2 regions of the Micromonospora sp. DT231 genome follow, and region 2 is predicted to be linked to the other one. Evidence: predicted binding sites of a transcription regulator. Region 2 holds the regulator's gene; the other holds the start of a gene.
What was found. The regulator HrcA, encoded in region 2, represses chaperone genes, less so after heat shock. The targets are predictions, from matches to a motif close to GGTTNGCACNCTCNNNNNGAGNGTGCNAACC.

Region 1 (15,609 bases), on a different contig from region 2:
GCCCCGGGGCAGCGACGGGTGACTCGCCGCCGAGTGCCACCAGGCGCCACCGGCGGGCGCCTCCTCGCAGAGCGACAGCGGCTCACCGAGCATCACCGCGTCCGCGCCGCAGCCGAGCGCCTTGGCGATGTCGCCGGACGTCTGGATGTCACCGTCGGCGATCAGGTGCACGTACCGGCCGCCGGTCTCGTCGAGGTAGTCGCGACGGGCCGCCGCGGCGTCGGCGATCGCGGAGGCCATCGGCACCCGGATGCCGAGCACCGACTCGGTCGTCGACCACTCGTCGCCACCGATGCCCACGATCACCCCGGCCGCGCCGGTACGCATCAGGTGCAGCGCGGTCTTGTAGTCCGTGCAGCCACCGACGATCACCGGCAGGTCGAGGTCGGCGATGAACTCCTTGAGGTTCAACGGCTCGTCGGTGGTCGACACGTGCTCGGCCGAGACGATGGTGCCCTGGATGACCAGGATGTCCACCCCGGCGTCCAGGATCACCGGGGCCAGCGCCAGCGTGTGCTGCGGAGAGACCCGCACCGCCACCGTGCCACCACCGGCACGCAGCTCACGCACCCGCTCGGCGATCAGGTCCGGACGGATCGGCTCCGCGTACACCTCCTGGAGCCGCTTGGTGGCGCGGGCCTCCTCGTCGAGGCCGGCCAGCTCGTCCAGCACCTTCGTCGGGTTCTCGTAGCGGGTCCACAGACCCTCGACGTTGAGCACGCCGAGACCGCCGAGCTGACCGAGCCGCACCGCCGACGACGGGCTCATGGTGGCGTCGGAGGGGTGGCCGACACACGGAATGCCGAACGGGTACGCGTCGAGCTGCCAGGAGGTCGACACGTCGTCGACGTCCCGGGTGCGGCGGCTCGGCACGATGGCGATGTCGTCCAGGTGGTAGCCGCGCTGCGCGGTCTTGCCCAGCCCGATCTCGACCACGTCACGCATGGGGGACTCCAGGAGGTTGGGGGTGTTGGATCAGCGGGTGTGGTAGTTGGGCGCCTCGACGGTCATCTGGATGTCGTGCGGGTGGCTCTCCTTCAGCCCGGCCGCGGTGATCCGGATGAGCTGGCCTCGGCGGTGCAGATCGGGGATGTTCTCCGCACCGGCGTATCCCATGGCAAGTCGCAACCCGCCGACCAACTGGTGCGCCACCCGGGAGAGCGGCCCCCGGTAGGGCACCTGGCCTTCCACGCCCTCCGGGACCAGCTTGTCGTCGCTGAGCACGTCCTGCTGGAAGTAGCGGTCCTTGCTGTACGACTTGGCCTGGCCCCGGGACTGCATCGCGCCGAGCGACCCCATCCCGCGGTACGTCTTGAACTGCTTGCCGTTGACGAAGATCAGCTCGCCGGGGCTCTCCTCGCAGCCGGCCAGCAGGCTGCCGAGCATCACCGTGTCGGCGCCGGCCACCAGGGCCTTGGCGATGTCGCCGGAATACTGGATGCCGCCGTCGCCGATCACCGGCACGCCGGCCGGGCGGGCGGCCCGAGCCGCCTCCATGATCGCGGTCACCTGCGGCACGCCGACCCCGGCGACGATCCGGGTGGTGCAGATCGCGCCCGGTCCCACGCCCACCTTGACGCCGTCGGCACCGGCGTCGACGAGCGCCTTCGCGCCCGCGTACGTGGCGACGTTGCCGCCCATGATGTCGACCGCGACGTCGGCCTTGAGCCGGCGGACCATGTCCAGCACGGCCCGCTGGTGACCGTGCGCGGTGTCCACGATCAGCACGTCGACGCCGGCGTCGACGAGAGCGCGGGCCCGCTTGTACGCGTCCTCACCCACACCGATGGCGGCGGCGACCCGGAGGCGGCCGGCGTCGTCCTTGCTGGCGTCCGGGTACTGCTCGCTCTTGGTGAAGTCCTTGACGGTGATCAGGCCACGCAGCCGGCCCGAGTCGTCGACGATCGGCAGCTTCTCGACCTTGTGCTGGCGCAGCAGCGCCAGAGCGTCGTCCTTGCTCACGCCGACCCGGGCGGTGATCAGCGGGGTGTGGGTCATGATCTCGCGGACCGGAGTGTTCGGCTCCGAGACGAACCGCATGTCGCGGTTGGTGACGATGCCGACCAACTGACCGTCGCCGTCGACCACCGGAACGCCGGAGATGCGGTAGCGCCCGCACAGCTCGTCGACCTCGCGCAGCGTGTCGTCCGGGCTGGCGGTCACCGGGTTGGTGATCATGCCGGACTCGGACCGCTTGACCAGGTCGACCTGGAGCGCCTGGTCCTCCAGGGAGAGGTTGCGGTGCAACACGCCGATGCCGCCCTGGCGGGCCATGGCGATCGCCATCCGGGCCTCGGTCACCGTGTCCATCGCGCTGGACAGCAGCGGAATGGACAGCTCGATGTTGCGGGTGAGCTTCGTCCGGGTGTTGACCCGGCTGGGCACCACGTCCGACTCGCCCGGCTGCAACAGCACGTCGTCGAAGGTGAGGCCGAGCGGAACCACCCGCGCGGAGCCGGCCGGCAGCTCGGGCAGGTGGCCGCCCAGGTCGGCGTGCTCGCCGCCGGCCGGAAGATCGGTGCTGGGCGAATTTTCCACGATTGCTCCCCTGAGCTGCTCGGATGGGCTTCAGCGAGGTGGCGCGGGCGGGCACCGGAGCGCGCCACGGTGCCGGCACGTCGCCTCATCGTACCCAGTGAGCTGGGCGACCCGTCCGTGGCAGGCCGGGCCGGCGCAAGGCCGGGGGGCGGACGTTCGCGCCGCGTTGGGTCTACGGTGAGGGGGTGCACGACGAGCCCATCGACCCGTTCAACGGCGACCCGGCCGATCCGACCGCGGGTCTGGATGACCCGGGCGATGACGCGACGCCGGATCCGCTGACCGACGTCGAGCGGCAGGATGTGCTGGAAGACCTCGCCGACCTGGAGATATACCAGGCTCTGCTGGCCCCGATCGGGGTTCGCGGCCTGGTGATCGAATGCGAGGACTGCCGGGAGCCGCACTACTTCGACTGGGACCTGCTCCGCGGCAACCTCCGGCACCTGCTCAACTCCGGTCGGCCCCGGGTGCACGAGCCCGCGTACGACCCCGACCCTGATCACTACGTGACCTGGGACTACGCCCGGGGGTACGCCGACGGGGTGCACGACACCCTGACCGAGGGCACCGACGACGAGCCGGGCACCCCCACCGCCACGGAGTGACCGCGGCGATCGCGGAGTGACCGCGGCCCGCCTCAGGCGACCAGGCCGGCTCGGAAACCCGCTGCCACCGCGTGCGCCCGGTCCCGAGCGCCAAGCTTGCGGAACAACCGGCGGGCGTGCGTCTTGACGGTGTCCTCAGACACGAACAGCTCCCGACCGATCTCCGCGTTGCTCTTGCCCTCGGCCATGCCGAGCAGCACCTGAAGCTCGCGCTCGGTGAGGCCGATCGACGCCCGACTGGGCCGGGCGTTCGGAGCGGATCGGGCCGGATCGGCCTGGTCCGCCGACGACTCGCCGTTCGCCGCCTCGGCCTCGTCGTCACCCCGCTGCACCGGCACCGACGGCACACCCGCCTGCCCCTCGCCGGGCGTGGCCGCCCAGCCGGGATCGCCGGAACCACGCGGTGACGGCCCCGAGCGACCGGAGCCACCCACTGCCGCGGCGTCCCGGGCCGGATCGGTGATCCGCTGCCGCGACGCCCGTCCGGGCGCGGTGAGCAGCAGCAACGCCTTCGCCACCGCGCTGGTCAGGTCGTGGTCGACATTCTGGATAAGGCCCCGGGCCCCGGCGCTGATGGTTGCCGCCGCCGCCTCGGACTCCTCGGTGCCGAGCAACAGCACCGCGGCCTGCGGCGCGCGGGCCAGCACCCGCCGGACGAAGCCGGCGCTGTCCGGCCGGGTGAGGGCCGTGTCGGCCAGCACCACGTCAGCCGGTCGCTCGGCGAGCCGCAGCATCACCTCAGGATCGGAGACGGCGGTACGAACGATTGCGGACAACCCCAGGCGCGCGGCAGCAGAAGTAAGGTGCTGGGCCGCGAGTGGTGTCCGAACGCACACAAGAACGGTACGCACTGTGGTCTCCTCTCCGCCAACGAGCAGACCATGACGGGGTCGGCTGGGGAGGGGGTTCCCGGCAATCCTTCGAACTTTTCCGACAGTTGGGGCAAAAGCCGCAATTTCTAGGACGTTTTCGATCACAGACGTGTGAGCCGTCAACAGTCCGGGTACCGGGAGGTCCAGGCCGGGAACGGTGCGCCTGCGCGGCCCGCCGCCCGGATGCCGGCCACATGGATTCTCGCGGAGCCGCGCGGGAGGAGGGGTGCTGATGTCGAACGTACGTAGACTGCCCGGACCCATCGTCGATCTCTGGGACTGGCAGCGACTCGGTGCCTGCCGAGGCCGGGACAGCGCCCAGTTCTTCCACCCCGACGGCGAACGAGGCTCCTCCCGACTGCGCCGCGAGTCGGCCGCCAAGGCAGTCTGTCGCGCCTGCCCGGTCCGAGCGGAGTGCGCCGCGCACGCCCTGTCGGTCCGCGAGCCCTACGGCGTCTGGGGCGGCTTCAGCGAGTCGGAGCGACTCCGACTGCTCGCCGTCGGCTGGGAGGACCTGGCCGACCGCCGGCACGCCCGAGTCGACGTCGCACGACTGGAAGCCCGACTGGGCCGCCCACACAAGTCGACAGTCCCGGCCCAACGCCACGTCGCCTGACCCCACACGTCCCGAACCGCGCCTCCGCCCCGGAGGCGCGGTTTCGTGTCGCGCGGTCAAATCCCACGAGCCACACGCCGGTCCGTGCCGGTGCTCGACCACCGGCGTCGTCGTGCTCGACCACCGGCGCCGTCGCGCTCGTCGCGCTCGACCACCGATGCCGTCGTGCTCGACCACCGGCGCCGTCGTGCTCGACCACCGATGCCGTCGTGCTCGACCACCGGCGCCGTCGCGCTCCACCGGCACCCTGTCGTGACCGACCGCCGGTATCGTCGTGATCAACTCGGGGTCAATGACATCGGGGCATCCCGCCCACCCGGACAGCCCGATGTCAATGACACCGAGTGGATCAAGCCGAGCGCGCGACTCAAGAAGAGGCAAGCGGCAATAAGAGGCTTGGGATGTTTTGTCCGGTCTGGGAGGTTCAGGAGCAGGGTAGAGCTTAGGCTCTGCGTGTATGGGGCGTTCATCCTGTGACCGGTCGCACCCGTGGGTCGGAATCGTGGCCAGGCCAGGGTCGTTACACACTCTGACGATCGCAGCACGACGTGCCGCCCTGTCCCACAGGGTTGGGATGCTGGCCCAGCAGGTTGGAATGCCGACCCGCGCCCGGTCGTTACAGATGGACCCGGCACCACAAGCCCCGCTTGTAGGCGCCGACCCCGACGCCGTGAGCCCCTCTCGGCGCGGTCGTTAAAGACTCCGCCGAGCACCCCACCCCCATCGGGTGCCACGCGATGGGCCACCCCCGGAATGACCCCGGCCCCTCGGTCGTTACAGATGGACCCGGCGCCACGAGCCCTCGCTTGTAGGTCGCCGCCCTCCGGGCGCCGTGAGTCTCCGGGCTTGCCGGTCGCGTACCCCCAAGACTTTCCCCTTTTTGAACGTGCAGCGCCGGACGAGGTGCTCACACCCGTGCCGCCGACCCCCGTTTGGTGGCTGGGTGTTCCTACCCCCGAAGGAGCTACCCCCATGAACACGATCATGCGTAAGAGCGTGCTGTCCGTTGCTGGTCTCGCGTTCGCCGGTGGTGTGTTCGCCGGTCCGATCGCCGCCCACGCCAACCCGGTGGATGCCAAGCCGGTCGCGGTGGCCGTGCAGACCGCTGCGCCGAAGCCGCAGGGCGACCAGTCGCACATCTCCCTGAACGATGAGCAGACCGCGAACGTCAAGGCGATCATCGCCGCGACGAAGAAGGCCGGCCTGCCCGAGCGCGCCGCGGTCATCTCGATCGCGACGAGCCTGCAGGAGTCGAAGCTGGACAACCTGGGCCACCTCGGCGACGCCAACGACCACGACTCGCTGGGCCTGTTCCAACAGCGCCCCAGCTCGGGTTGGGGTACGCCGGAGCAGATCACCAACCCGGAGTACTCCACCACCGCGTTCCTCAAGGGCCTGCGTCAGGTTGACGGCTGGCAGGACATGGCGCTGACCGACGCCGCGCAGACCGTCCAGGTCTCCGCCTACCCCGACGCCTACGCCCAGTGGGAGCAGCAGGCCACCGACCTCGTCAACCAGCACTGGAACAGCTGACCACCGCACGACCACACCACCGCACGACCGCACCGCACCACCGCACGGCACCACCGCACCGCACCATCGCACGGCACCACCGCACGGCCGCACCGCAGCACGACCACATGACACCGACCGCTGGCCGGCGCCCCGTAACTCGGGGTGCCGGCCAGCGGCGTTTCCGGGTCTGGCCGGCATGACGAATGGCGACGCGCCCGCTGCCCGGCACTACCCCGCCCGATTGGCGACTGCGAGGAGATCTTGGACAGTTTCCGTTACGGCGGCGGGCCGGCGTAACGGAAACTGTCCAAGATCTCCGGTAATGCGCGGGCGCCATGCGCGCGAAGCGCGAAGGCGGCGCGCGAAGCCCGGCGCACGGGGCGCAGGGCGCGGGGCGCGAGGCCCGGCGCGCGAAGCCCGGCGCACGGGGCGCAGGGCGCGGGGCGCGGGGCGCGAAGCCCGGCCCGCAGCGCGCGGGGCACGAAGCCCGGCCCGCAGCGCGCGGGGCACGAAGCCCGGCCCACGCGGCACGAAGCCCGGCCCGCGAAGCCCGGCCCGCGGCGCGCGGGGCGACTCAGCGGTCAGAAGAGGACCACGGCAAGGGAGCGGCTGGGGCGGCCGGCGTCGGGCGGCCCGCACGTTCGCGCAGGGGACGGGTGAAGGCGGATGGTTCCGAGCTGGTGCCGTTGGCGCACCGAGGTTCGTCGAGCCGCCCACGTCGCCCTGATGAGGTGACAAACGACCTCAGCGAGTGACCCCGGGCCGGCCGGAGCGGTGGCGCTGAGGCGTCCGACGGGCGGCGTTTGTGGCGAGCGCCCCGGCGACAAGCGCGGTCAGCACCCCGATCAGTTGGATCAATTGTCCGGTCGCCACGTCGGCCCCGTGCCGCCCGAGCAGGTTGTCCACCCCGGTCGGGCTGATCGCGAACCCGACGGCCACGAACAGACCCAGCAGTGCGCCCACCGCCGGCGCCAAGCGCCACGGTGCGAGCGCGACGAAGAGGGCGCCAGCCAACAGGATGATCATCCCCGGCGGTACGGCGACGGGAAACTCGACCCCGGCGGCCCACAGCACGCCGATGCCCGCGGCGCCGACGACGAGGCCGGCGATGGTGAAGGTCCGTGCGGTAACAGTCATGGCTTCACCCTGTCCCGGTACGGCCCGGTCCGCGTCCGCCCGGCGACGTCATCGGGGGTACGGCAGCCTGCGTACTCCGGTCGCCCACGGCGTACCGCGCCCGAGGAACGACCCCGGCCGCTCAGCGAACGGTGACGGTGACGGTGTGCCAGCCGGTTGCGCCGTCCGGTGCGACGTCCTGCGTACGCTCGGTCTGGGTTTGGCCGGTCGCGTCCGTCGCGCGGACCTGGAGTCGGTGCTCGCCCGGCGTGGCGTCCCAACGCCAGGACCACTGCACCCAGGTGTCCACCGACACGGTCGGGGCCAGCTCCGCCTGCTGCCAGCCTCCGCCGTCGACGCGTACCTCGACCCGGCTGATGCCCCGGTGCTGCGCCCAGGCCACGCCGGCGACGGTGACCGGGCCGGCGGTCAGCCGGTTTCGTCCCCGGGGCGCGTCGATCCGCGACTGGGTCTTGATCGGCCCCTGGGCGGACCAGCCGCGGGGCACCCAGTACGCGTCGAAGTCGGCGAACCTGGTCAGTTCCAGCTCGGTCACCCACTTGCACGCCGACACGTAACCGTAGAGTCCGGGCACCACCATCCGGACCGGGAAGCCGTGCTCGACCGGCAGTGGCTCACCGTTCATGCCGACGGCCAGCAGCGCGTCCCGCCCGTCGCGCAGCGCCGCGGTGGGGGTGCCGCAGGTCCAGCCGTCGACCGACCGGCCGACGACCTGGTCGGCATCGTCGTCCGGGTCGACCTCGTCCAGCAACTCCCGAAGGGGTACGCCGAGCCAGCGGGCGTTGCCGATCAGGTCCCCGCCCACCTCGTTGGAGACGCAGGCCAGCGTGACGTACCGCTCGACGAGCGGACGGGCCAGCAGGTCCGCGTAGCTGTAGGTGCGCTCGGTGCCGACCCGCCCGTGGATACGCAGCCGCCAGGTGTCCGGATCCACCTGGGGCACCACAAGCGCGGTGTCGATCCGGTAGAACCCGAAGTTCGGGGTGACGTACGGCGCGAGCTGTGCCACCGCGAGGTCCGCGCCGGCCGGCACGGCCGGTGCGGGGGCGACCGGCGCGGGTAGGCGGATCGCCTCCCGGGCGGCGGACACTCCGCGCCGGCCGGAGAGCCAGCGCCCACCGAGACCGGCCACCACGGCCGTGCCGAGCAGCACCCCGCTCCCGGTGAGGAACCGTCGCCGCGACTCGGGGTCAACGTCGGCACGCCCGACCGGCGCGTTCGCCGTCACGGATAGCCCGCCCGGAGGCACCGGGGCGGCGGGCGCCACCGGACCAACCGGCGAACCACCAGGTGACACCGGGGCGGCAGGCGAGACCGGCGCAGCGGGCGACACGGTCGGCGTGGGTGGTGACCAGGGCCAGGGGTTCAGCTCGAACGGGCCGGCGATGAACAACCACAGCACCAGGGCGCCGAGGCCGGCACCGACGAGCGACGGCAGCGCGTCGGCCGCGTCCGCACCGGGGCGGGTCACGGCGGCGGCCACGCCGATGGCGCCGAACGCGGCGATGCCGGCAAGGCCGAATGCCAGCCGGCGGACCGCCAGCATGCCGAACAGTGCGGCGAACGCTCCCAGCAGCAGGCCGGTGCCGACCAGCAGTGCGATCTTGTCGGCGGTGCCGAAGAGGTCGATGGCGAGTTGCTTCAGCGACTCGGGGACGGCGTCGACGACCACCCCGCCGACCGCGACCAGAGGCGCCGACCGGGGGCCGGTCAGCACTGCCACCGGCTCGGCGATTCCGATCGCGACGGCGGCGGCCGTCACTCCGGCCAGCGCGGCGTAGCGCCGCGACGTGGTGCTCATCGGCCCAGTGTGCGCGATCATCCTGCCCGGTAGCCAACTACGTCAGCGTTCGGTAATGATCAGCGCAGACGAACGGGGCGCACCGTCGTACGACGGTGCGCCCCGCAACGGGTGTCGCTCTACCGGATCAGAAGCCCGGGCCGTGCTGGTGGCCGTGACCGTGGCCGTGGCCGCCGCCGGCGGCCGGCTCGGCCTGCTCCGGCTTCTCCACCACGAGGCTCTCCGTGGTGAGCAGCAGGCCGGCGATCGAGGCGGCGTTGGTGACCGCGTTGCGGGTCACCTTCACCGGGTCGATGATGCCGGCCTTGACCAGGTCGACGTACTCGCCCTTGGCGGCGTCGAGGCCGTTGCCCCACTTCAGGTCGGCGACCTTCTGCGTCACGACGTAGCCGTCGTGACCGGCGTTCTGCGCGATCCAGCGCAGCGGCTCGACGAGCGCCTTGCGCACGACCGAGACACCGATCTTCTCGTCACCGGTGAAGCCCAGGTCGTCGTCGAGCACCGAGCGGATCTGCACCAGGGCGGCGCCGCCGCCGGGGACGGTGCCCTCCTCGACCGCAGCCTTGGTCGCCGCGATGGCGTCCTCGATGCGGTGCTTGCGCTCCTTCATCTCGACCTCGGTGGCCGCGCCCGCCTTGATGACGGCGATGCCACCGGAGAGCTTCGCCAGCCGCTCGGCCAGCTTCTCCCGGTCCCAGTCGGAGTCGGAGGCCTCGATCTCCTTGCGGATCTGGGAAACCCGGTCGGCGAGGTCGGCCTTCTGGCCGCCGCCGTCGACGATCGTGGTGTTCTCCTTGTCGACCACGACGCGCCGAGCGGTGCCGAGCACCTCGAGGCCGACCTGGTCGATCTTGTAGCCCAGCTCCGGGGCGACCAGCTCGGCGCCCGTGGAGATCGCGATGTCCTGGAGCATCGCCTTGCGCCGGTCACCGAAGCCCGGGGCCTTGACCGCGCAGACCTTGAGGGTCTTGCGCAGCGAGTTGACCACCAGGGTGGAGAGCGCCTGGCCGTCCACGTCCTCAGCGATGATCAGCAGGGGCTTGCTGTTCTGCAGGACCTTCTCCAGCAGCGGCAGCAGCTCTTCGATCGCCGAGATCTTCTGGGTGGTGACCAGGATGTACGCGTCCTCGAGGACGGACTCCTGGCTCTCCAGGTCGGTGACGAAGTTCGGCGAGATGAAGCCCTTGTCGAACTGGAGACCCTCGGTCACGTCCAGCTCGGTGGTGAGCATGGAGCCTTCCTCGACGGTGATGACACCGTCGCGGCCGACCCGCTCCATCGCCTCGGCGATCAGGTCGCCGATCGTGGCGTCCTGCGCGGAGATCGTCGCCACGTTCGCGATCGACTCCTTGCTGGTGACCTCGGCTGCCTTGCCGAGCAGCGCCTCGGAAACCTTGGTGGCCGCCGCGTCGATGCCCCGCTTGAGGCCGGCCGGGTTGGTCCCGGCGGTCACGTTGCGCAGGCCCTCGCGAACCATCGCCTGGGCCAGCACGGTCGCGGTGGTGGTCCCGTCGCCGGCGACGTCGTTGGTCTTGGTCGCCACCTCCTTGACCAGCTGCGCGCCAAGGTTCTCGTACGGGTTGGTGAGCTCGATCTCCTTGGCGATGGTCACACCATCGTTGGTGATCGTCGGCGCACCGAATTTCTTGTCCAGGACGACGTTGCGCCCGCGCGGGCCGAGGGTGACCTTGACCACGTCCGCGAGGGCGTTGACACCGTGCTCCAGCAGGTGCCGGGCGTCGTCCGAGAAGCTCAGGATCTTCGCCATTAATGTCCCTTCGAAGCGCCATTGCCCCGGCCCGGCGAGCCGGACCGGGGCAGTGGCACTGATCGGTTGCTTACTTCTCGATGACCGCGAGGACGTCGCGGGCGGAGAGCACCAGGTACTCCTCGCCGGCGTACTTGACCTCGGTGCCGCCGTACTTCGAGTAAAGGACGGTGTCGCCGACCTGCACGTCAACCGGAACCCGGTTGCCGTTGTCGTCGACGCGCCCCGGGCCCACAGCGAGGACAGTGCCCTCCTGCGGCTTCTCCTTGGCGGTGTCGGGGATCACGATGCCCGACGCCGTGGTGGTCTCAGCCTCGTTCGCCTGGACCACGATGCGGTCCTCGAGCGGCTTGATCGCAACCTTGGTCGCGGTAGTCACGGGCATACCCTCCTGGGGTACTGGTTTCGTTGCTGGCCGGCGGGGCCAACCAGCGTCAATCTGCCTCATGCCACCGGGCGGGACCGTCGTCGCGGGTGCCGGTCCGCCTGGCGTGCGCACCCGGGTCGCGAGACCCGGAAGCTGGCACCCTCAGGGTGAGAGTGCTAATCGCAGGTTATTCCGTGGCTAGCACTCCGTCAAGGAGAGTGCCAGCGAGTCGCGCCCCGCCAGCCCGGATTTCCGGGTCCACCCGGACAATGACCGGGTGGATCTCGATCAGCTGGCGGCGCTGCGTACCCCCGAGGGGTCGGCCGCGCTCACGGCGGCGGCCGGGCTGGCCGGCGGTGATCCGCTGGCCGCGGCGTCGGCGCTGCGCGCGGCCGGGGTGCCACCGACGTTGGCCGCGGCGGCGCTCACCCAGGCCGAGCTGCGGCACCGCGCGGTCGGCAAGTTCGGCCCGGCCGCCGCCGGGATGTTCCTCACCCGCCCCGGGCTGGAGCAGGCCACCCGCCGGGTGGTCGCCGATCGTCGGGCCGCCCGGCTGTCCGCGGCCGGCGTCCGCACCCTGGCCGACCTGGGCTGCGGCCTCGGCGCGGACGCGCTGGCCGCCGCCCGCGCCGGCATCCGGGTGTACGGGGTGGAGGCCGACCCGGTGACCGCCGCGATGGCTGCCGCCAACGCCGCGGCGGCCGGGCTGGCCGAGTTGTTCACCGTCGAGTGCGGCGATGCCACCGCGTTCGACGTCTCCCGCGTCGACGGGGTCTTCTGCGATCCGGCCCGCCGCACGACCGGCACCGGTCGACGGATCTTCGACCCGCGCGCCTACTCGCCGCCGTGGGACTTCGTCACCGGGCTGGCCGAGCGGGTGCCGCGCACGGTGGTGAAGGTGGCCCCGGGCCTGGACCACGCGCTCATTCCGGCCGGCGCGGAGGCGGAGTGGGTAGGCGTGGACGGCGACCTGGTGGAGGCCGCGCTCTGGTGCGGTGAGCTGGCGGAGGTGCCCCGCCGCGCCACGCTCTACCGCGCGGAGACCCAGCGCCACCAGCTCACCGGCTCGGGTGCCGACGAGGCCCCGGTCGGGCCGCCCCGGCGTTACCTGTACGACCCGGACCCGGCGGTCATCCGCGCGCACCTCGTCGCCGAGTTGGCCGCCGAACTGGACGCCACCCTCGGCGACCCGAGCATCGCCTACCTCTACGCGGACCTGCCGACCCGCACCCCGTACGCGCGCTGCCTGGAGATCACCGACGTGCTGCCGTTCTCGCTCAAGCGCCTGCGGGCGTTGCTGCGCGAGCGCCGGGTGGGCCGGGTGGAGATCCTCAAGCGGGGTTCGGCGCTCACCCCGGAGCAGCTCCGACGGGACCTGCGGCTTTCCGGCGACGCGGCGGCGAGCCTGGTGCTCACCCGGGTCGCGGGCGCACCGACCGTGCTGATCGGTCGGCCGGTCGACTAGGCCTGCGTCAAGCCCTCGGTCGGCATGTCCACTAACGTCGCCGGTGTGGCAGGACAGGGCACACCGGCGACGGCACTGTTGGTCAAGCGCGGGGTCGCGCATCGCACGCATCCCTATCGGGTGTCGCCGGACGCCCCGAACTACGGCGCGCTGGTCGCGGTGGCGCTGGGCGTGGCACCGGAGCGCGTCTTCAAGTCGTTGGTGACCGCTGTCGACGGCACGCTCACCGTGGCGGTCGTCCCGGTCACCGGCGAGCTGGATCTCAAGGCGCTCGCGGCGGCGGTCGGTGGGAAGCGGGCGGCGCTTGCCGACCGGGCGGTCGCCGAGCGGGCCACCGGATACGTACGCGGTGGGATCAGCCCGCTCGGGCAGCGGAAGAGGTTGCCCACGGTGCTCGACGACTCCGCGTCGGACTTCCCGACGATCTATGTCTCGGCTGGTCGACGCGGCCTGCAACTCGAGTTGGCCGCGGCGGATCTGGTGGCGTTGACGGACGCCCGCACCGCGCCGCTCCAGGCCCGCTGACGACAGTCGTTACGTCGACGCCCCGGTGGGATACCCACGGAGTAACAGTCGCGTTGCTGAATTGTTATCGCCCCCAACAAACTAGGCACCTGCGCGGTCTTGTGGAGCCGGTGTGACGCGAAATACGTTGCCGGACACAACAAAACAACACCTCCCCCACCACGAAAGGACCCTGCACATGCGTAAGGGGATCCTCACCATCGCCGCCGTGGGCCTGCTGACGACCGGCGGGCTGACCGCCTGTAGCGACGACTCCGGCACCGGCTCGACCGACTCCAAAAAGACTCCCAAGATCGGCGTGATCCTTCCGGACAGCAAGTCCTCCCCCCGCTGGGAGACGGCCGACCGCCGCTTCCTGGAGGAGGCGTTCAAGGCCGCCAACGTCAAGTACGACATCCAGAACGCCCAGAACGACAAGGCCGCCTTCCAGACCATCGCCGACCAGATGATCACCAGCGGCGTCACCGCCCTGATGATCGTCAACCTGGACTCCGGCACCGGCAAGGCCGTGCTCGACAAGGCCAAGTCGCAGGGCGTCGCCACCATCGACTACGACCGGCTCACCCTCGGCGGCTCCGCCCAGTACTACGTCAGCTTCGACAACGAGACCGTCGGCAAGCTCCAGGGCGAGGGTCTGGCGAAGTGCCTGACCGAGAAGAACGCCAAGAACCCGGTCGTGGCGTACCTGAACGGCTCCCCCACCGACAACAACGCCACCCTGTTCAAGGCGGGCTACGACTCGGTGCTCAAGCCGAAGTTCGACTCCAAGGAATACACCAAGGGCCCGGACGACGCCGTGCCGGGCTGGGACGGCCCCACCGCCGCGACCATCTTCGAGCAGCAGCTCACCGCGACCAAGGGCAAGATCGACGGCGTGCTGGCCGCCAACGACACTCTCGGCAACGCCGCCATCTCGATCCTGAAGAAGAACAAGATCAATGGCAAGGTGCCGGTGACCGGGCAGGACGCCAGCGTGGAGGGCCTGCAGAACATCCTCGCCGGTGACCAGTGCATGACCGTCTACAAGGCGGTTCGGGAAGAGGCCAAGGCCGCCGCGGACCTGGCCATCGCGCTGGCCAAGGGCGAGAAGAAGGACACCGGCAAGTCGGTGAAGGACGGTGACCGCGACGTCCCCTCGGTGCTGCTCACCCCGAAGGCCATCTACAAGGACAACGTCAAGGACGTCATCGCCGACGGCTACGCGACCAAGGAGCAGGTCTGCACCGCGGCGTACGCCAAGTTCTGCACCGAAGCCGGCATCAGCTGACGGACGTCGCAGTACCCGCCGGGACGACAATCGCCGCCCGGCACGGGAGCACCCTCCCGTGCCGGGCGGCGCCCGCCGGACGGGCCCCGACCCTCCCTTGAGAAGGAGACCCCCGTGTCCGCGACCCCTCTGCTGGAACTCCGCGGGATCGACAAGAGCTTCGGTCCCGTCCAGGTGCTCCGCGACGTCGCCCTGACCGTCCACCCGGGCGAAGTGACAGCACTTGTCGGCGACAACGGCGCCGGCAAGTCGACCCTGGTGAAGTGCATCAGCGGCATCCACCCCACCGACTCCGGCGAGTTCCTGTTCGACGGCGAACCGGTGCACATCGGCAGCCCCCGCGACGCCGCCACGCTCGGCATCGAGGTCGTCTACCAGGACCTCGCGCTCTGCGACAACCTGGACATCGTGCAGAACATGTTCCTCGGCCGGGAGCGGCGCAGCGGCATCGTCCTGGACGAGCCGACGATGGAACAGCTCGCCGCCGAAACCCTGGCGGGGCTCTCCATCCGCACCGTCACCTCACTGCGCCAGCACGTGTCAAGCCTCTCCGGTGGCCAGCGCCAGACCGTGGCCATCGCCAAGGCCGTGCTGTGGAACAGCAAGCTGGTCATCCTGGACGAGCCGACCGCCGCGCTGGGCGTGGCACAGACCGCCCAGGTGCTCGAACTGGTCCGCCGCCTCGCCGACAACGGCCTGGCCGTGGTGCTCATCTCGCACAACATGAACGACGTCTTCGCCGTCTCCGACCGGATCGCCGCGCTGTACCTCGGCCAGATGGTCGCCCAGGTGAAGACCACCGACATCACCCACGCCCAGGTGGTCGAGCTGATCACCGCCGGGCGCTCGGGCGGGCTCGGCCTCGCCACCGACCCGGGCAGCAACGGCGACGGCCCGCAGCCGGCCGACTCGACCTCAGGAGGCGTCCGATGACCACCACCGCCGTGCGGAAGGACGGCCCGGCGGCCGTCACACCGGCGCCGACCGTCGGAGGCCACGTCCGCAACTACCTGAGTCGGGTACGCGGTGGCGACGTCGGCGCGCTACCGGCGGTGCTCGGCCTGATCGTGCTCTGCACCGTCTTCGCGATCATGCGGCCGTCGTCGTTCCTGTCGGCCGGCAACTTCGCGAAC
Region 2 (15,609 bases):
CCGCGTAGACGCGGTCGACAGCCGCCTCCAGCGCCGCCCGGTGGTCCTCCGTCAGGACGTTGCGCAGCAGGAGGAAGCCCTGCTCGTGGAACTCCTTGCGGTCAGTGTCGCTGATCGGTTCGTAACCGGTCCGGTCGCCGTAATCGAACACCGTGTCGTACCCCTCCCCATGAGGTGAAACCTTTTCTGGCACAGGCCGCCGATCGTAACGCGATGGCCAAGCCGTCGGGGAGGGCATGTTGCGCGTGGGGCCCCGGGTGGAACCCCTCGCAGCGGGAGGGTTGCGTTAAGTGAGATTTCCGTGATCGGTAGAGATCTTTACGGGTTTTTGTCCGATTGTGCGGTGACTGCCGGTTAAGAGATCCGGGGCCGGTCAGCCCTCGTCGAACACCTCGGCCACCACCCGGCCGGCGGATTTCTGCCTGCCGTCCACCCGGACCCAGGTGCCGCCCCGGGCGGTCCACTCCAGGTCGCCGAAGCTGACCCGCTTCACCCCGTGGTCCTGGGCGTGGGAGACCAGCCAGTGCGCGTACCGCCAGCCGTCCCGCTGATCGCCCGGAGTCACCGTCAGGCCGGTCGGGTCGTTCGGGTCGAGGCCCTTCAACCCCCAGTCCAGCACGAGGTTGCGGGTGAGCTGCGCGGCCGCCGCCGCGCCATGCATCACCGGGGTGCGCCCCACCGTGCAGGCGACCGCGCCGGTGGCGTCGCCCATCAGTGCCCGGCTGAGCACCTCGGAGTCGTTGGCCCACTTCTGGTAGGCCTCCGGAAAGGCCGAGCGCTGCACCCGCTGGGCGGCGTCGGTGACGCGCATCTTCTCCCAGCCGCGGACCTTCTTGAGCGCCGCGTAGAACCGGTTGGCCGCGTAGCGCGGGTCGCGGATCTGCGCCGAGGTGCCCCAGCCCTGACTCGGCCGCTGCTGGAACAGGCCGACCGAGTCGCGGTCGCCGTCGGCGAGGTTGCGCAGCCCGGACTCCTGGTACGCCGTGGCCAGCGCGACCACCACGGCCCGCTCGGGCATGCCGCGCTGGGCGCCGATCGCCGCGATGGTCGCCGCGTTTGCCATCTGGTCGGCGTCCAGGGCGACCCGGCCGTCGGCCCGCACGGTGCACTTGCGTGCCGCCAACGGCAGTTGGAGACCGCCTCCGACCTGCCGTACGACGAGCCAGATCGCGATCACGGCGACGAGGATGAGGACCACTCCACCCGCTACGGCTGCCCGAGTTCGCACCCACACCCCCAGATCGACAAGTCCGCCAAGCGTACGTCCCTCTCGCGCTCAACGGGTCGTCCGAGCGGGTTCGGGGCTGGCTCGGCGACTCCGTCCCGGTTCGGGTCGGCTCCGCCGACGTGAACCGATCGAGGCATTCCCGCTGCGGGCGCGGTCTCACCTGCCCGTATCGCTCTCCCGCCCACCCTGGCTCAACGAGGATCCAAGGCGTGTGGTGCCGGTTGTCGCCGGCTGGCTGGTGTGCGCCCGGCATCTCGGGTCGCCGGCCTGTCGTGCGGGTCACCGCCTCGGCCGGACCGGGAAGTGGTTGACCGGTCAAGGAGTTACTACGGTTGACATGTCAATCGCTGGCCCGCCCGGTGGTACGCCACCGGCCCGGGGCCACGGAGCAAGGAGGAGTTCCATGGGAACGCTCGACGGCAGGGTTGTGCTGATCACCGGCACCGGCGGCGGTCTGGGACGCGTCGCCGCGCAGATCTTCGCGCGGGAAGGCGCGAAGGTCGTCGGGGCCGACATCCAGGTCGCCGGCAACGACGAGACTGTCGAACTCGTCCGAGCCGCCGGCGGTGAGATGACCGGCATCGCGCCTGTCGACCTCGCCGATCCGGAGCAGGTGCGGACGTTCGTCGAGGACGCTGCCGCGGCCTACGGCGGGCTCGACGTGGTCTACAACAACGCGGCCGCGCTCCGCTTCGGCCCGATGCCTGACTTCTCGGTCGAGGACTGGCGCTACACCATCACCGGTGAACTGGACATTCCGTACTTCGTGTCGAAGTTCGCCTGGCCGCACCTGGTCCAGCGGGGCGGCGGCGTCATCATCAACGCCGCCTCCATGGCCGGCATGATCGCCGGTCACGTCCCCCCGATGGTGGGTCACACCGCCGCCAACGCCGGCGTCATCGGCCTGACCCGACAGCTCGCGCTCGAGGGCGCGCCGCACGGGATCCGCGCGGTGGCGGTCAGCCCGGGGCCGATCATCAGCCCGGCAAGTGAGCGCGACCTGGGCGACAACCAGGCGGCTCGGGACGCGATCACCGGCAAGACGCTGCTCAAGCGGTTCGCTCAACCCGAGGAGGTGGCCGAGCTCGTGGTGTTCCTGGCCTCCGACCGGGCGTCGTACATCACCGGGGCGAACTACCCGGTCGACGGCGGCGCGACCGCCTGGTGAGCGGACCGAGACACCGGGACGCCGCAGCCCACCGGCGGCGTCCCGGCACGTCGGCCGGGAGACAACAGTGCGCGGCGAATCAGCGTCGTGATCGACTCGGTTTCGGCAAAGTCGCGGCATCCAGGGGCACTCGACGCCCCCAGATCACCGAAATCGAGTCGATCAAGGCGTGGGCACCCAGGCCGCAGGTCGTTTCTCCCGGAAGGCCGTGACCCCCTCGCGTCCCTCGTCGGACAGGAAGTACCCGGTCGACAGGGCGGACAGCCGGGCCAGGTCGGCACGCAGCTCGGCGGTGCCCGGCCGGCGCAGCAACTCCTTCGCCCCGGCCAACGCGCCCGGCGCGCCACGTACCAGCGAGTCGCGGTAGCGCCGCACCGCGTCGTCCAGCCCGTCCGCCGGCACGCTTGCCGTGACCAGGCCGATCTCGGCCGCCCGCCGGCCGTCGAAGGTGTCTCCGGTCAGATACAGCTCGGCGGCGGCGCGCGGGTGCAGCCGGGGCAGCACGGTCGCCGAGATCACCGCCGGGATCACCCCGATCCGCACCTCGGTGAACGCGAACGTCGCCTCGTCGGCGCAGACCGCCAGGTCGGCGGCGGCGATCAGACCCAGCCCACCGGCCCGCGCCGGCCCGCCCACCCGGGCCAGCACCGGCTTCGGGCACTCCCACAGCGCCGCGAGCACGTCACCGAGCATCCCGGCGGGCACCGCGCCGGTGGCGTACGCCGCGGCCGTCTCCTTCAGGTCCGCGCCCGAGCAGAAGACCGGGCCGGTGTGGTCCAGCACGATCGCCCGGACCGTCTCGTCGGCGACCGCGTCGCCCAGCCCGGCCAGCAACTGGGTCATCAGGCCGGTGGAGAGCGCGTTGCGGTTGTGCGGGCTGTCCAGGGTGAGCGTGGTCACCCCGCGGGCCGTGGCGACCCGCACGAGGACGTCGGGAGAGGTCATGCCGGGCACACTAGTGGCCATGCCCGGCCTCCTTCCAGATGGTGAGACCGTCCCCGTCGACGGATCGCTGCCCGCCACCGCCACCGCGGCGGTCGGCGCGCGCGGCTTCGGCGTGTACGTGCACGTGCCGTTCTGCGCCAGCCGCTGCGGCTACTGCGACTTCAACACCTACACGGCGTCCGAGCTGGGCGGTGGCGCCAGCCGCGAGGGGTACGCCGACACCGTGCTGGCCGAGCTGGCACTCGCCGCCCGGGTGCTCGGCGACAACCCGCCGCCCCGGGTCGACACCGTCTTCGTCGGCGGCGGCACGCCCACCCTGCTCCCCGCCGACGACCTGGCCCGCATCCTCGACGGCATCGACCGCACCTGGGGGCTGGCCGCCGACGCCGAGGTGACCACCGAGGCCAACCCCGAGTCGGTCACCCCGGAATCGTTGAAGCTGCTGCGGTCGGCCGGCTACACCCGGATCTCGCTGGGCATGCAGTCCGCCTCACCGGGGGTGCTGGCGATCCTGGACCGCACCCACAGCGCCGGCCGGGCCACCGCCGCCGCCCTGGAGGCGCGCGACGCCGGGTTCGAGCACGTCAACCTGGACCTGATCTACGGGACCCCGGGGGAGCGGCCCGAGGACTTCGCCGCCTCGCTGGAGCAGGTCGTGGCCGCCGGGGTCGACCACGTCAGCGCGTACGCCCTGATCGTGGAGGACGGCACCCGGCTCGCCGCCCGGATGAGGCGCGGCGAACTGGCGTACCCGAGTGACGACGTGGCCGCGGACCGCTACCTGGCCGCGGAAGCCGCGCTCGACGCGGCCGGGCTCTCCTGGTACGAGGTCTCCAACTGGGCCCGCACCGACGACGCCCGGTGCCGGCACAACCTGCTCTACTGGACCGGTGCGGACTGGTGGGGGCTGGGGCCCGGGGCGCACAGCCACGTCGGCGGGGTGCGCTGGTGGAACGTCAAGCACCCCTCGGCGTATGCCAAGCGGTTGGCCGCGGGCGCGTCTCCCGGCCTGGCCCGCGAGGTGCTTACCGCCGACGAGGCGCACATGGAGGACGTGATGCTCCGGCTGCGGCTCGCCAGTGGCCTGCCGCTGGCGGTGCTCGACGCCACCGGCCGGGCGGGCGCCGAGCGGGCCCTCGCCGGTGGCCTGCTGGCCGCCGACGAGTACGCGGCCGGTCGGGCGGTGCTCACCCTGCGCGGGCGGCTGCTCGCCGACGCGGTCGTGCGCGACCTGCTGCCCTGAACCAGCCCCGCCGCCCGGGACCGGGGCAGCGGGGCACCGACCGGCCGGGGGAGCGGCCGGAGGAGGTCACTTGATGAAGTTGACCGAGAGCGGGTAGCGGTAGAGCTGGCCCTCGTTGGCCTTGATGCCGGCGATGATGCCGAACACGGCACCGAGGATGAAGGCCGCCACGACCCCGAGGAAGCCGATCAGGATGCAGGACAGCACCCAGCCGACCAGGCCGACGATCGACCAGAGGAGCTGGAAGTTGAGCGCCGCCACGGCGTGCGACCGTACCGTCGGGGACTGGTTGCCGCGGGCCAGCAGCGCCACCAGCGGGCCGATCCAGCCCAGCACCCCGCCGCTGAGGATCATGCCGGCGGCACCGCCGAAGTGCGCGACGAGCGCCCAGGTCTTGTCCTCGTTGCTGGCAAAGCCGCCACCGGGGCCGCCGTAGGCGCCGCCGGTCGGATATCCGCCAGCCGGGTTGCCACCGGGCGGGTAGCCGCCGGGCGGCGGATAGCCACCCGCCGGGGGGTAGCCGCCCGACGGCGGTTGGTCACCGGTGGGCGGCGGATAGCCACCGGCCGGGGGATAGCCGCCCGGGCCAGGCGCCCCGGACAGTGGTGCGGTGGGTGGCTCGGCCGACGGGTACGAGCTGGGAGAGGTCGGCTCCGGCGGGTAGTTGCCGGGGTCACCCGCGCCGGGAGGGCGAGGAGGTTCAGTCATGGGTGTCACGGTAGGGGTCCGTGGCAACGCCGCACCAGTGGGCGACCGTTGATCATCGCGCCGGCGGGCACGCCGACGTAGACTGGCACTCGTTACAGTCGAGTGCCAGGGCGGCCCGGCCGGGCCTACGGCACCGGCGGCCGACGTGCGACAGGAGGTGCGGAGGATGGGTCTCGACGACCGAAAACTCGCCGTGCTCCGCGCGATCGTCGAGGACTACGTCTCCACCCAGGAGCCGGTCGGCAGCAAGGCGCTTGTCGAGCGGCACCAGCTCGGGGTCTCCCCGGCCACGGTCCGCAACGACATGGCCGTGCTGGAGGAGGAGGGCTACATCCGGCAGCCGCACACGAGTGCCGGCCGGGTGCCCACCGACCGCGGCTACCGGCTCTTCGTCGACAGGTTGTCCCGGGTCAAGCCCCTCAGCCCGGCCGAACGTCGGGCCATCGAGCGCTTCCTGGTCGGTGCGGTCGACCTCGACGACGTGGTGCACCGCACGGTGCGACTGCTCGCCCAGCTCACCCGGCAGGTGGCCGTCGTGCAGTACCCGAGCCTGGCCCGCTCCTCGGTTCGGCACCTGGAGCTGGTGCCGATCTCCACCACCCGGCTGATGCTCGTCATGATCGCCGACACCGGGCGCGTGGAGCAGCGGCTGGTGGAGCTGCCCGGTCCGGTGCCCGCCGACAACGTCACCGACCTGCGCCGGCTGGTAAACGAGAAGCTCGCCGGCGCGCGGCTGTCCGACACGCCACCGTTGGTGCAGGCGCTCGTCGAGGAGGTGCCGTCCGAGCTGCGTCCGGCGATGACCACGCTCTCCACGGTGCTGCTGGAGACGCTTGTCGAGCGGCACGAGGAACGCATCGCGCTGGCCGGCACCGCGAACCTCACCCGGGGCGGCCTGCTCGACTTCCAGGGTTCGCTACGGCCGATCCTGGAGGCGCTGGAGGAGGAGGTCGTGCTCCTCAAGCTCATCGGTGAGACCGAGCCGAGCACGACCCGGGTGCTGATCGGCGACGAGAACGAGTTCGACAACCTGCGGGCCGCCTCGGTGGTCAGCACCGGGTACGGCCCGGGCGCCACGATCGTCGGCGGCCTGGGGGTGCTGGGGCCCACCCGGATGGACTACCCCGGCAATATCGCCACGGTGCGCGCCGTGGCACGCTACGTGGGCGAGTTGCTGGCCCAGAACTGACCAGTCAGGGCCGACGGCCGGCTGTTTGCCGCCGGATCGGCGCAACGCGAGACGAACATGAGGACACGGAACGCAGTGGCCAGGGACTACTACGGCATCCTCGGTGTGAGCCGGGAAGCCTCCGATGACGAGATCAAGCGCGCCTACCGCAAGCTGGCGCGCCAGTTCCACCCGGACGTCAATCCGGACCCGGAGGCTCAGGAGAAGTTCAAGGACATCAATGCCGCGTACGAGGTCCTCTCGGACGACCGCAAGCGGCAGATCGTCGACCTGGGTGGCGACCCGCTCGCCCCGGGCGGCGGTGGCGCCGGCGGCCCTGGTGGCCCCGGTGGCGCCGGCCCGTTCGTCGGTTTCCAGGACATCATGGACGCGTTCTTCGGCGGCGCGGCCGGTGGGGCGCGCGGCCCCCGTCCACGGACCCGGCCGGGCGCCGACGCGATCCTGCGGCTCGAACTCGACCTGCACGAGACCGCCTTCGGCGTCGAGGCCCCGATCACCGTCGACACCGCGGTGCTCTGCACCACCTGCTCCGGCGCCGGCACGGCCGCCGGCACCCACCTGGCGACCTGCGAGGCGTGTGCTGGTCGCGGCGAGGTGCAGTCGGTGCAGCGCACCTTCCTCGGCCAGGTGGTCTCCGCCCGGCCGTGCACCGTGTGCCAGGGCTACGGCACGACGATCCCGCACCCCTGCCCCACCTGCGCCGGCGACGGTCGGGTACGCACCCGCCGCTCGCTGACCGTCAAGATCCCGGCCGGCGTCGAGGACGGCATGCGGATCCGGCTGGCCCAGCAGGGCGAGGTCGGCCCGGGTGGCGGCACCGCCGGTGACCTCTACGTGGAGATCCACGAGCGGCCGCACGACGTCTACTCCCGCAAGGGCGACGACCTGCACTGCCGGGTCACCGTGCCGATGACCGCGGCGGCGCTGGGCACCCGACTCACCATCAAGACCCTGGACAGCGAGGAGACGGTCGACGTCAAGGCCGGCACCCAACCGGCCAGCACGCTGCGACTGCGCGCCCGGGGCGTGCCACACCTGCGCGGCACCGGCCGGGGCGACCTCTACGTGCACCTGGACGTGCGGACCCCGACCAAGCTCGACCCCGACCAGGAGAAGATGCTGCGCGACTTCGCCAAGACCCGTGGCGAGGAGGTCGCCGAGTTATCCAAGCAGGGCGGCTTCTTCTCCCGGATGCGCGACGCGTTCAACGGGCACGCCTGAGGTGTCCGCGCCGCTGTTCCTGGTCGAGGCGCTGCCCACCGGTGACGCGTTGACCCTGGACGGTCCGGAGGGGCACCACGCCGCCACCGTGCAGCGGCTGCGCGTCGGCGAGGAGCTGCTGCTCGCCGACGGTCGGGGCGGCACGGCCGCCGCCGTGGTCACCGCCGTCGGCCGGGGCAGCCTGGAGGTCACCATCACCTCCCGGGGGTACGCGGACGCGCCCGTCCCCCGCATCGCCGTGGTGCAGGGCATCGCCAAGGGCGACCGGGGTGAGCTGGCGGTGCAGGCGATGACCGAGGTCGGGGTGGACGAGATCGTGCCCTGGGCGGCGTCCCGTTCGGTCACCCAGTGGCGCGGCGACCGGGGCGTACGCGCCCGGGAGAAGTGGGTGGCCACCGCCCGGGAGGCCGCCAAGCAGGCCCGCCGGCCCTGGCTGCCGGTGGTGGCCGGCGCGCCGGACGAGTCCACCGCCACCGTCGCCCGCCGGATCGCCGGCGCTGCCGCCGCCTTCGTGCTGCACGAGGAGGCCGAGGAACGGCTCAGCACCGCCGAGCTGCCGCCGGGCGGTGAGATCGTCCTGGTCGTCGGGCCGGAGGGTGGCATCGCCGCGGCCGAGCTGACGGCGTTTCGGGAGGCGGGCGGGCGCGTCGTGCGGCTCGGCCCGGCCGTGCTGCGTACCTCGACCGCCGGCGTGGCGGCGCTCAGCGTGCTCGCCACCCGCCTCGGCCGCTGGTGACCCGCTCCCGCGGTCACGCCGGCTGGTTGCGACGGTCAGTGCCGGCCACCCCCAGGAGGGCTATCGAACGGCAGCGATGGCGTGCGCCAGACGCCGACCGCACGCCGGACTCTCGCACGGTGTAACGGTCAAGCGGGCAGCTTGCCGTTGACGTTTGTGGACATCGTGTGCAGGATGCCGGGCAGTTGCTCGAGCATCTTGGCGGGTAGGTCGCGGATCGTCTCCTCCGCAAGGGTGAGCCACAGCTGCTGGATCTGCCCGACCAGCGCCTCGCCGCTGTCGGTGAGAGCGACGACGGTGGCGCGCTTGTCGGCCGGATCGGGCGTGCGCTTGATGTGGCCGGAGGCCTCCAGCTTCCGGGTCATCAGCGTGACGCTGGGTGGTTCACAACCCAGCGCCTCGCTGAGCTGCGCCTGGATGCGAGGGCCACTCCGGTCGAGTTCGAGCAACAGAGCCTCCTGGCCGACGTGCAGGCCGAGCGAGGCGAGCAGATGTGCCGCCCTGGCCCGGTGACGCAGGCTGAGCAGGCGGATCGCCTGGTTCAGGGCGTCGGCGTACTCGTAATCCACGGAACCTCCTTGACAACGGCATTCGTTATGCGCATAACATTATCTGCCTAATGGTTAGGCGCATAACTAACGCTACCAAGGAGCCAGCATGACGGTGAAGGTCGCAGTCATCTACTACAGCTCGACCGGTACCGTGCATGCCCTCGCGCAGGCCGTTGCCAGCGGGGCCATGACCACCGGCGCGGAGGTGCGCCTGCGCCGGGCCGCCGAGCTCGCGCCGGATGAGGCGATCGACCAGAATCCGCTGTGGCGCCGGCACGCCGACGCCACCAAGTCGGTGCCGGTGGCCGAGCTCGACGACCTCGCCTGGGCTGATGCGTTCGCGTTCGGCACGCCGACCCGCTTCGGCACGCCGGCGGCGCAGCTCAAGCAGTTCATCGACCAGGCCGGCGGCCTGTGGCGTGCGGGCGTGCTGGCCGACAAGGCGGTCACCGCTTTCACCTCGGCCCATAACCGGCACGGTGGCAGCGAAGCCACCATCCTCGCGCTCGGCAACGTCTTCTACCACTGGGGCTCGGTCATCATCCCGCCCGGCTTCACCGACGCCACCGTCTACGCGGCCGGCGGCAACCCCTACGGCACCGTCGCGACCGGCAGCGAGGGCGCCGACGCCGCGGCTCTCGGGGCCGCTCGCTACCAGGGGCAGCGTCTGGCCAAATTCGCCGCCCGGCTTGGCGGCGACGTCCCCGTCCCAAGCCGCTCCGCAGCGGCCTGAGCAGTCACCCTGCTTCGGAGGAAATGATGACGAGTATCCGTCCCGAGAATCCGGCGACCACGCCGTCCGCCGGGCCTCCCTGGCTAGTCCTCGCGCTGGCCTGCGCCTGCCAGTTCATGGTCGTGCTGGACGTGTCGATCGTCAACGTCGCCCTGCCTTCCGTACAGCGTGACCTGGGGTTCACCGACACCGGGCTGGCCTGGGTGGTCAATGGCTACGTTCTGACGTTCGCCGGGTTCATGCTGCTGGGCGGCCGTGCGGCGGACCTGTTCGGGCACCGCCGGATGTTGGTGGCCGGCCTCGGCCTGTTCTCGCTGGCCAGCCTGGCCGCCGGCCTGGCCCACACGCCGGAGTTGCTCGTCGGCGCCCGGGTCGCTCAGGGTCTGGGCGGCGCCATGCTGGCACCGGCCACCCTCGCGGTGATCAACATCCGCTTTCCCGAAGGAAAGGAGCGCGCCCGGGCCTTCGGTGCGTGGTCCTCGGCGGGCGGCGTCGGCGGCATGGTCGGCGCGGTCGCCGGCGGCGTGCTGACCTCCGGGCTCTCCTGGCGGTGGGTGTTCCTGATCAACGTGCCGATTGGCATCGTGCTGCTCCTGGTGGCCACATCGCTGACCGCGGCACCGGCGCTCCGGCGCGAATCGCTCGACCTGCTCGGCGCGATCACGGGCACGGCCGGCCTGGCGTCGCTGATCTACGGCGTCATGCAGACCGCCAATCACGCGTGGGGCTCCCCGCGGGTGATGCCGCCGATCCTGGCCGGCGTGGTCCTGCTCGCCGTGTTCCTGGTGGTCGAGAAGCGCGTCGCGGCCCCGATGATGCCACTGCGGCTGTTCAGGAACCGCACCGTAGCCGTCAGCAACGCGATGCTTCTGCTGTTCGGCGGCATCGCCATCGCGATGTGGTTCTTCTCCTCGTTGTTCATGCAGAACGTGCTGCAGTACAGCGCATTGGACGCCGGGCTCGGACAGACCCCCGCCGCAGTCGTGTTCGTAGTGGTCGCCCGCTTCGCCACCGGCCGGCTTCTCCAGAGCGGTGCCCGCGTGCTCATCGTGACTGGGTGTGCATGCTTCGTGGCCGGCTTCGCCTGGCTCTCCCAAGCCGACGCCGACAGTCACTACGCCGCCAGCGTGCTCGGGCCGACACTGCTCGTCGCGATCGGCATCGGCCTGGTCTTCCCGACCCTGATGGCCTCGGCGACCGCCGACGTCTCGCCCGGTGATGCCGGCATTGTCGGCGGCCTGGCCAACACCGCCAGCCAGGTTGGTGGCTCGATCGCCCTTGCGGTGTACGCGACCGCGGCCGCCACCCGAGCCGCAGCGAACCACAGCGCGAGCGCCCCGCTCGACGCACTGGCCTCTGGATATGCACTGGTTTTCGGTATAGCGGCCGGTGTCGCCCTGACGATTGCCGCAGTCAGCCCGCTGCTCCCCACGCGGCGGCGGAACCGACCCACAACGCCCCATGATGCCCACCGACCACCTACTATCCTTGACTAGCGTCGCGTGCCGGTGGCAGACCGTGTCAGGCATGGAGGCGCCCGACCGAGGGAGACCGACGACGATGACGTCGCATCCTTCGTCTTCGCGTGACTGAGCGCGAGACGACCAGGCTGATCGCCTGGAGCCGTGAGCTTCGCCAGGTGCATGTGCGCCTGCGCGAAGCACTTGACCTCACTCGCACCGCAGTTGCCGAAGGTCGCTCCGCGGAGGCGGCCACGCGTGAGCTGCTGCTGTACTGCCACGGGTTTTGCGCTGCCCTCGATGGACATCACAGGGCCGAGGACCACCGCCTGTTTCCGGCGATCAAGGCGGCTCATCCCGAGTTGGAGCCCGTGCTCCGCAACCTCTCCCAGGACCACTCGATGATCGCGCACCTACTCGGCGTACTGCGGGCCGCGGTCGATCGGGCGGCACCGGTTGCCGAGTTGGGTCGTCACCTCGAGGGCGCCGCAGCCATTATGGAGAGCCATTTTCGGTACGAGGAGCGTCAGCTGCTCAGCGTGCTCGAGACACTCTCGCTGGATGCCCCGCCCGAGGAGGTTCTGGGCCCGCTGTAAACAACGGTGCCCCCGACGCGTGCTCGGTCAGGGGCGGGGGAAGACGGGCACGACCTCCTCCTCCGGACGTAGGTCCAGCCCGGCCGGCCCGATGATCTGCGGATCGGGCGTGCCGACCACCTCGGGGTCCTTGCCGGTGTAGTCGAAGCGGTGCAGCACGTGCCGCATCGCCTCGACACGGGCCCGCTTCTTGTCGTTGCTCTTCACCACCGTCCACGGCGCGTCGGCCGTGTCGGTCCAGAAGAACATCGCCTCCTTGGCCTCCGTGTACTCGTCCCACCGGTCCAGCGAGGCGATGTCCATCGGGGACAGCTTCCACTGCCGGACCGGGTCCACCTGGCGGATCGCGAACCGGGTGCGCTGCTCGTTCTGCGACACCGAGAACCAGAACTTGACCAACCGGATCCCCGAGCGCACGAGCATCCGCTCCAGCTCCGGGGCCTGCCGCAGGAACTCCAGATACTCCTTGCGGGAGCAGAAGCCCATCACCCGCTCGACGCCGGCCCGGTTGTACCAGGACCTGTCGAACAGCACGATCTCACCGGCGGCCGGCAGGTGCGCCAGCCACCGCTGGAAGTACCACTGGCCAGCTTCCCGCTCGTCCGGCTTGGCCAGCGCCACGACGGACGCGCCGCGCGGGTTGAGGTGCTCCATGAACCGCTTGATGGTGCCGCCCTTACCGGCCGCGTCCCGCCCCTCGAAGATGATCACCAGGCGCTCGCCGGACTCCTTGATCCAGTCCTGGAGCTTGAGCAGCTCGATCTGGAGCAGTCGCTTGTCGCGGTCGTACTCGTCGCGGTCCATCCGCTCGTCGTACGGATAGTCCTCCCGCCAGGTCTCCACGGGGGTGCCGTCCGGGCGCAGCAGGACGGGGTCGTCGTCGTGGCCATCGGCCACCTGGTAGTCGGCGGTGAGGTCCAGCAGCGCGGTGTCGGCCATGTCGGTGAGACTTACCCGCCTCGTGCCGCAACCCACCCCCCTGGCCGGGTGATGTGGGCGGCTGTTGCGCCGTCAGCTACGCAGGTAGGAGGCGCCGTTGAGGTCGACGATCGTGCCGGAGGCCCACTCGGCCTGCGGCGAGGCGAGCCAGTGCACGGCGGCGGCGATCTCCGCAGGCTCGGCGACCCGGTCGAACGGGCTCTGCGCCCGGATCGCCGCGCCCCGCTCGCCGTGCAGGTACTCGGTGGTCATGTCCGTCGCCACGAAGCCCGGCGCGACAGTGGCGACAGTGATGCCGTACGGCGCGAGCGCCACCGCCAGGGACTGACCCAGCGCGTTCAGTCCCGCCTTGCTGGCGCCGTACGCCGGCTGGTCCGGCTCGCCGCGGAACGCTCCCCGGGACGAGACGTTGACGATCCGACCGCCCCGCTCGCGCATGTGCTGGGCGGCGCACCAGGTGACGTTGCCGGCACCGGTCAGGTTCGTCGCCAGCACCTGCTGCCAGCGCTGCTGCCACTGCTCGTAGGAGGCGCCGAAGACCGGGTGCGGATCGTCCCGGTCGCCGTACGTCCCGGCGTTGTTGACGAGCACGTCCAGCCCGCCGAGCAGCTCGGCGGCCCGGTCGACCATGGCCCGTACCGCGTCCGGGTCGGTGAGGTCGGCGCGGACCACCACGTGCCCGGCGCCGGGTAGCTGCGCCCGCAGCTCCTCGGCCGCGTCGGCGGAGTCGCGGTGGTGGATCGCCACCCGGTCACCACCTGCCGCGAACGCCGTCGCCACCGCCCGGCCGATGCCGCGCGAGGCCCCGGTCACGAGTACCGCTCGATCCGTCATGGCGGCCATCCTGCCTCAGCCGCCCCTTCCGCGAACGGGCCGGCTGCCCCTGCCGCGCCGGAGCGCCCCCGGCCCGTCAGTCCCTAGACTGCCCCGATGGGATCCGACTGCCTGTTCTGCCGCATCGTCGCCGGGGAGATCCCGGCCACCGTGGTCCGGGAGACCGACACCACGCTCGCCTTCCGTGACATCGACCCGAAGGCGCCGGTGCACGTCCTGGTCATTCCGAAGGAGCACTACGCCGACGTCGCCACGCTCGCCCAGGGCGACCCGGCGCTGGCCGCCGACGTGCTGGCCACGTCCGCCGCCGTGGCCGAGGACGAGGGCCTGCTCGGCGACGGTTTCCGGCTGATGTTCAACACCGGCGCGTACGGCGGGCAGGAGGTTTTCCACGTGCACGCGCACCTGCTCGGTGGCGCGCCGCTCGGCCCGATGCTCGCCCGGGACCTGGCGTGAGCGGGCTCGGCGTGCAGCCGCGTGCCGGCGGGCGGCGGAGCGGAGCGGCGGCGTGACCGCGGGTTCCGGGGCCGACGCCCGGATGGACGAGCGGCTGGGCCGGCTGGTCCGCAGGGTGCAGGCCGACGCTCGGGTGCCGGCGGTGTCGGCGGCGCTGCACCGGGCCGACCGACCGCTCTTCAGCTGCGCCGTCGGCGCGACCGGCACCGACAGCCCGTTGGGGCCGGGCACCCAGTTCCGGATCGGCTCCGTCACCAAGACCTTCACCGCGGTGCTGGTCCTGCAGTGCCGCGACGACGGGCTGCTGGACCTGGACGACCCGGTGGGCCGGCACCTGGACCTGCCCGCGCACGGCGAGCTGACCGTCCGCCGTTTGTTGTCGCACACCGCCGGCCTGCAACGCGAGCCGTTCGGTGACGTCTGGGACACCCTGCGCGCGCCGGACGCCGACCAGTTGGTGGCCGAGCTGGACCGGGCTGAGCGGGTGCTGCCGACGGCCCGGCGGTTCCACTACTCCAATCTCGGCCTGGCCGTGCTGGGTCACCTTGTCGCCCGGCTCCGCGGCGAGAGTTGGGCGCGGTCGCTCACCGACCGGGTCCTGACACCGCTGGGGCTGGCCGACACCAGCGTGACCCCGCGGCCGACGGCGGCCACCGGGTTCCTGGTCGACGCCTACTCCGACGAGGCACACCCCGAGCCGCCCACCGACTTCGGCGCGGTCGGCCCGGCCGCCCAGCTCTGGAGCACCGCTACCGACATGGCCCGCTGGGCGGCGTTCCTCGCCGACCCGGCCGCGCTGGATCCGGCCGGCGCGGTCCTCGCCACCACCACGCTCGACGAGATGCGCTGGCCGGTGACCACCACCGACGAGACCCTCTGGGGCGAGGGATTCGGGCTCGGGCTGATCCTCGTCCCGCAGGGGGAACGGGTGGTGCACGTGGGGCACGACGGGGCGATGCCCGGTTTCCTCGCCGCCGTCTACGGCCGGCGAGGAGGCGACGGCACGGCCGGCGCGATGGGTGCCGCGGTGCTCGGCTCGTCCGGCACGGCGACCGAGGTGTTCGACCTGCCGCACCTGCTGCTCGCGACGGCCGTCGAGCACGACCCGGCCGAGATCGAGCCCTGGCGGCCCGGCGCACCCGCGCCGGCGGCCCTGCGGGGTGCTCTCGGCCGCTGGTGGGGCGAGGGCTTCGAGTACGTCTTCTCCTGGCACGACGGCACCCTGCGGGCGCAGCGGGTCGGCGGCCCGGCCGGACGTCCGCCGGCGATCTTCACCCCGTTGCCGGACCAGCCGGACGTGTTCCGCACGGTCTCCGGTCGGGAGACCGGTGAGCTGCTGCGGCTGACCCGGGACGAGGTCGGCGCGGTGGTCCGGATGCACTGGGCGACGTACCGGTTCACCCGTCATCAGGAGACCTTCGACAGGTACGACTTCCGCGCCGGGAGTTGATCGCGGCCAGCGGAAATGGGCGCGATGCCGCCCACGTTGAACAGATACGATGGGTGTAACGTCCGCACGCCGTGCCAGCAGGGCCGGCGCCGAGATCGAGAGCAGGTGCGCAGGGCCCTTCGGCCCAACTTATGACCGGCACCCCACCTCCC

Region 1: the regulator HrcA is predicted to act here: its motif matches at 11,371-11,401, upstream of groES (co-chaperone GroES).

Annotation. Positions count from the first base shown of each region.
Region 1 is NZ_JBNCNO010000006.1:364,716-380,324, forward strand. Features, by position in the region: gene ACPXBU_RS18655 (GuaB3 family IMP dehydrogenase-related protein) at 1-945, opposite strand, end outside; gene guaB (IMP dehydrogenase) at 976-2,538, opposite strand; gene ACPXBU_RS18665 (DUF5319 domain-containing protein) at 2,724-3,143, shown strand; gene ACPXBU_RS18670 (response regulator transcription factor) at 3,176-3,994, opposite strand; gene ACPXBU_RS18675 (WhiB family transcriptional regulator) at 4,248-4,631, shown strand; gene ACPXBU_RS18680 (hypothetical protein) at 5,604-6,164, shown strand; gene ACPXBU_RS18685 (hypothetical protein) at 6,891-7,283, opposite strand; gene ACPXBU_RS18690 (molybdopterin-dependent oxidoreductase) at 7,405-9,084, opposite strand; gene groL (chaperonin GroEL) at 9,212-10,852, opposite strand; gene groES (co-chaperone GroES) at 10,923-11,237, opposite strand; gene ACPXBU_RS18705 (THUMP-like domain-containing protein) at 11,497-12,684, shown strand; gene ybaK (Cys-tRNA(Pro) deacylase) at 12,730-13,209, shown strand; gene ACPXBU_RS18715 (sugar ABC transporter substrate-binding protein) at 13,388-14,476, shown strand; gene ACPXBU_RS18720 (ATP-binding cassette domain-containing protein) at 14,591-15,409, shown strand; gene ACPXBU_RS18725 (sugar ABC transporter permease) at 15,406-15,609, shown strand, end outside.
Region 2 is NZ_JBNCNO010000020.1:69,113-84,721, forward strand. Features, by position in the region: gene ACPXBU_RS33185 (phytanoyl-CoA dioxygenase family protein) at 1-151, opposite strand, end outside; gene ACPXBU_RS33190 (hypothetical protein) at 374-1,234, opposite strand; gene ACPXBU_RS33195 (SDR family NAD(P)-dependent oxidoreductase) at 1,632-2,396, shown strand; gene ACPXBU_RS33200 (enoyl-CoA hydratase-related protein) at 2,559-3,341, opposite strand; gene hemW (radical SAM family heme chaperone HemW) at 3,361-4,584, shown strand; gene ACPXBU_RS33210 (DUF4870 domain-containing protein) at 4,651-5,292, opposite strand; gene hrcA (heat-inducible transcriptional repressor HrcA) at 5,459-6,481, shown strand; gene dnaJ (molecular chaperone DnaJ) at 6,557-7,702, shown strand; gene ACPXBU_RS33225 (16S rRNA (uracil(1498)-N(3))-methyltransferase) at 7,704-8,438, shown strand; gene ACPXBU_RS33230 (MarR family winged helix-turn-helix transcriptional regulator) at 8,567-9,007, opposite strand; gene wrbA (NAD(P)H:quinone oxidoreductase) at 9,096-9,722, shown strand; gene ACPXBU_RS33240 (MFS transporter) at 9,749-11,218, shown strand; gene ACPXBU_RS33245 (hemerythrin domain-containing protein) at 11,308-11,778, shown strand; gene ppk2 (polyphosphate kinase 2) at 11,806-12,717, opposite strand; gene ACPXBU_RS33255 (SDR family NAD(P)-dependent oxidoreductase) at 12,790-13,551, opposite strand; gene ACPXBU_RS33260 (histidine triad nucleotide-binding protein) at 13,648-14,007, shown strand; gene ACPXBU_RS33265 (serine hydrolase domain-containing protein) at 14,090-15,457, shown strand; gene ACPXBU_RS33270 (PhoH family protein) at 15,589-15,609, shown strand, end outside.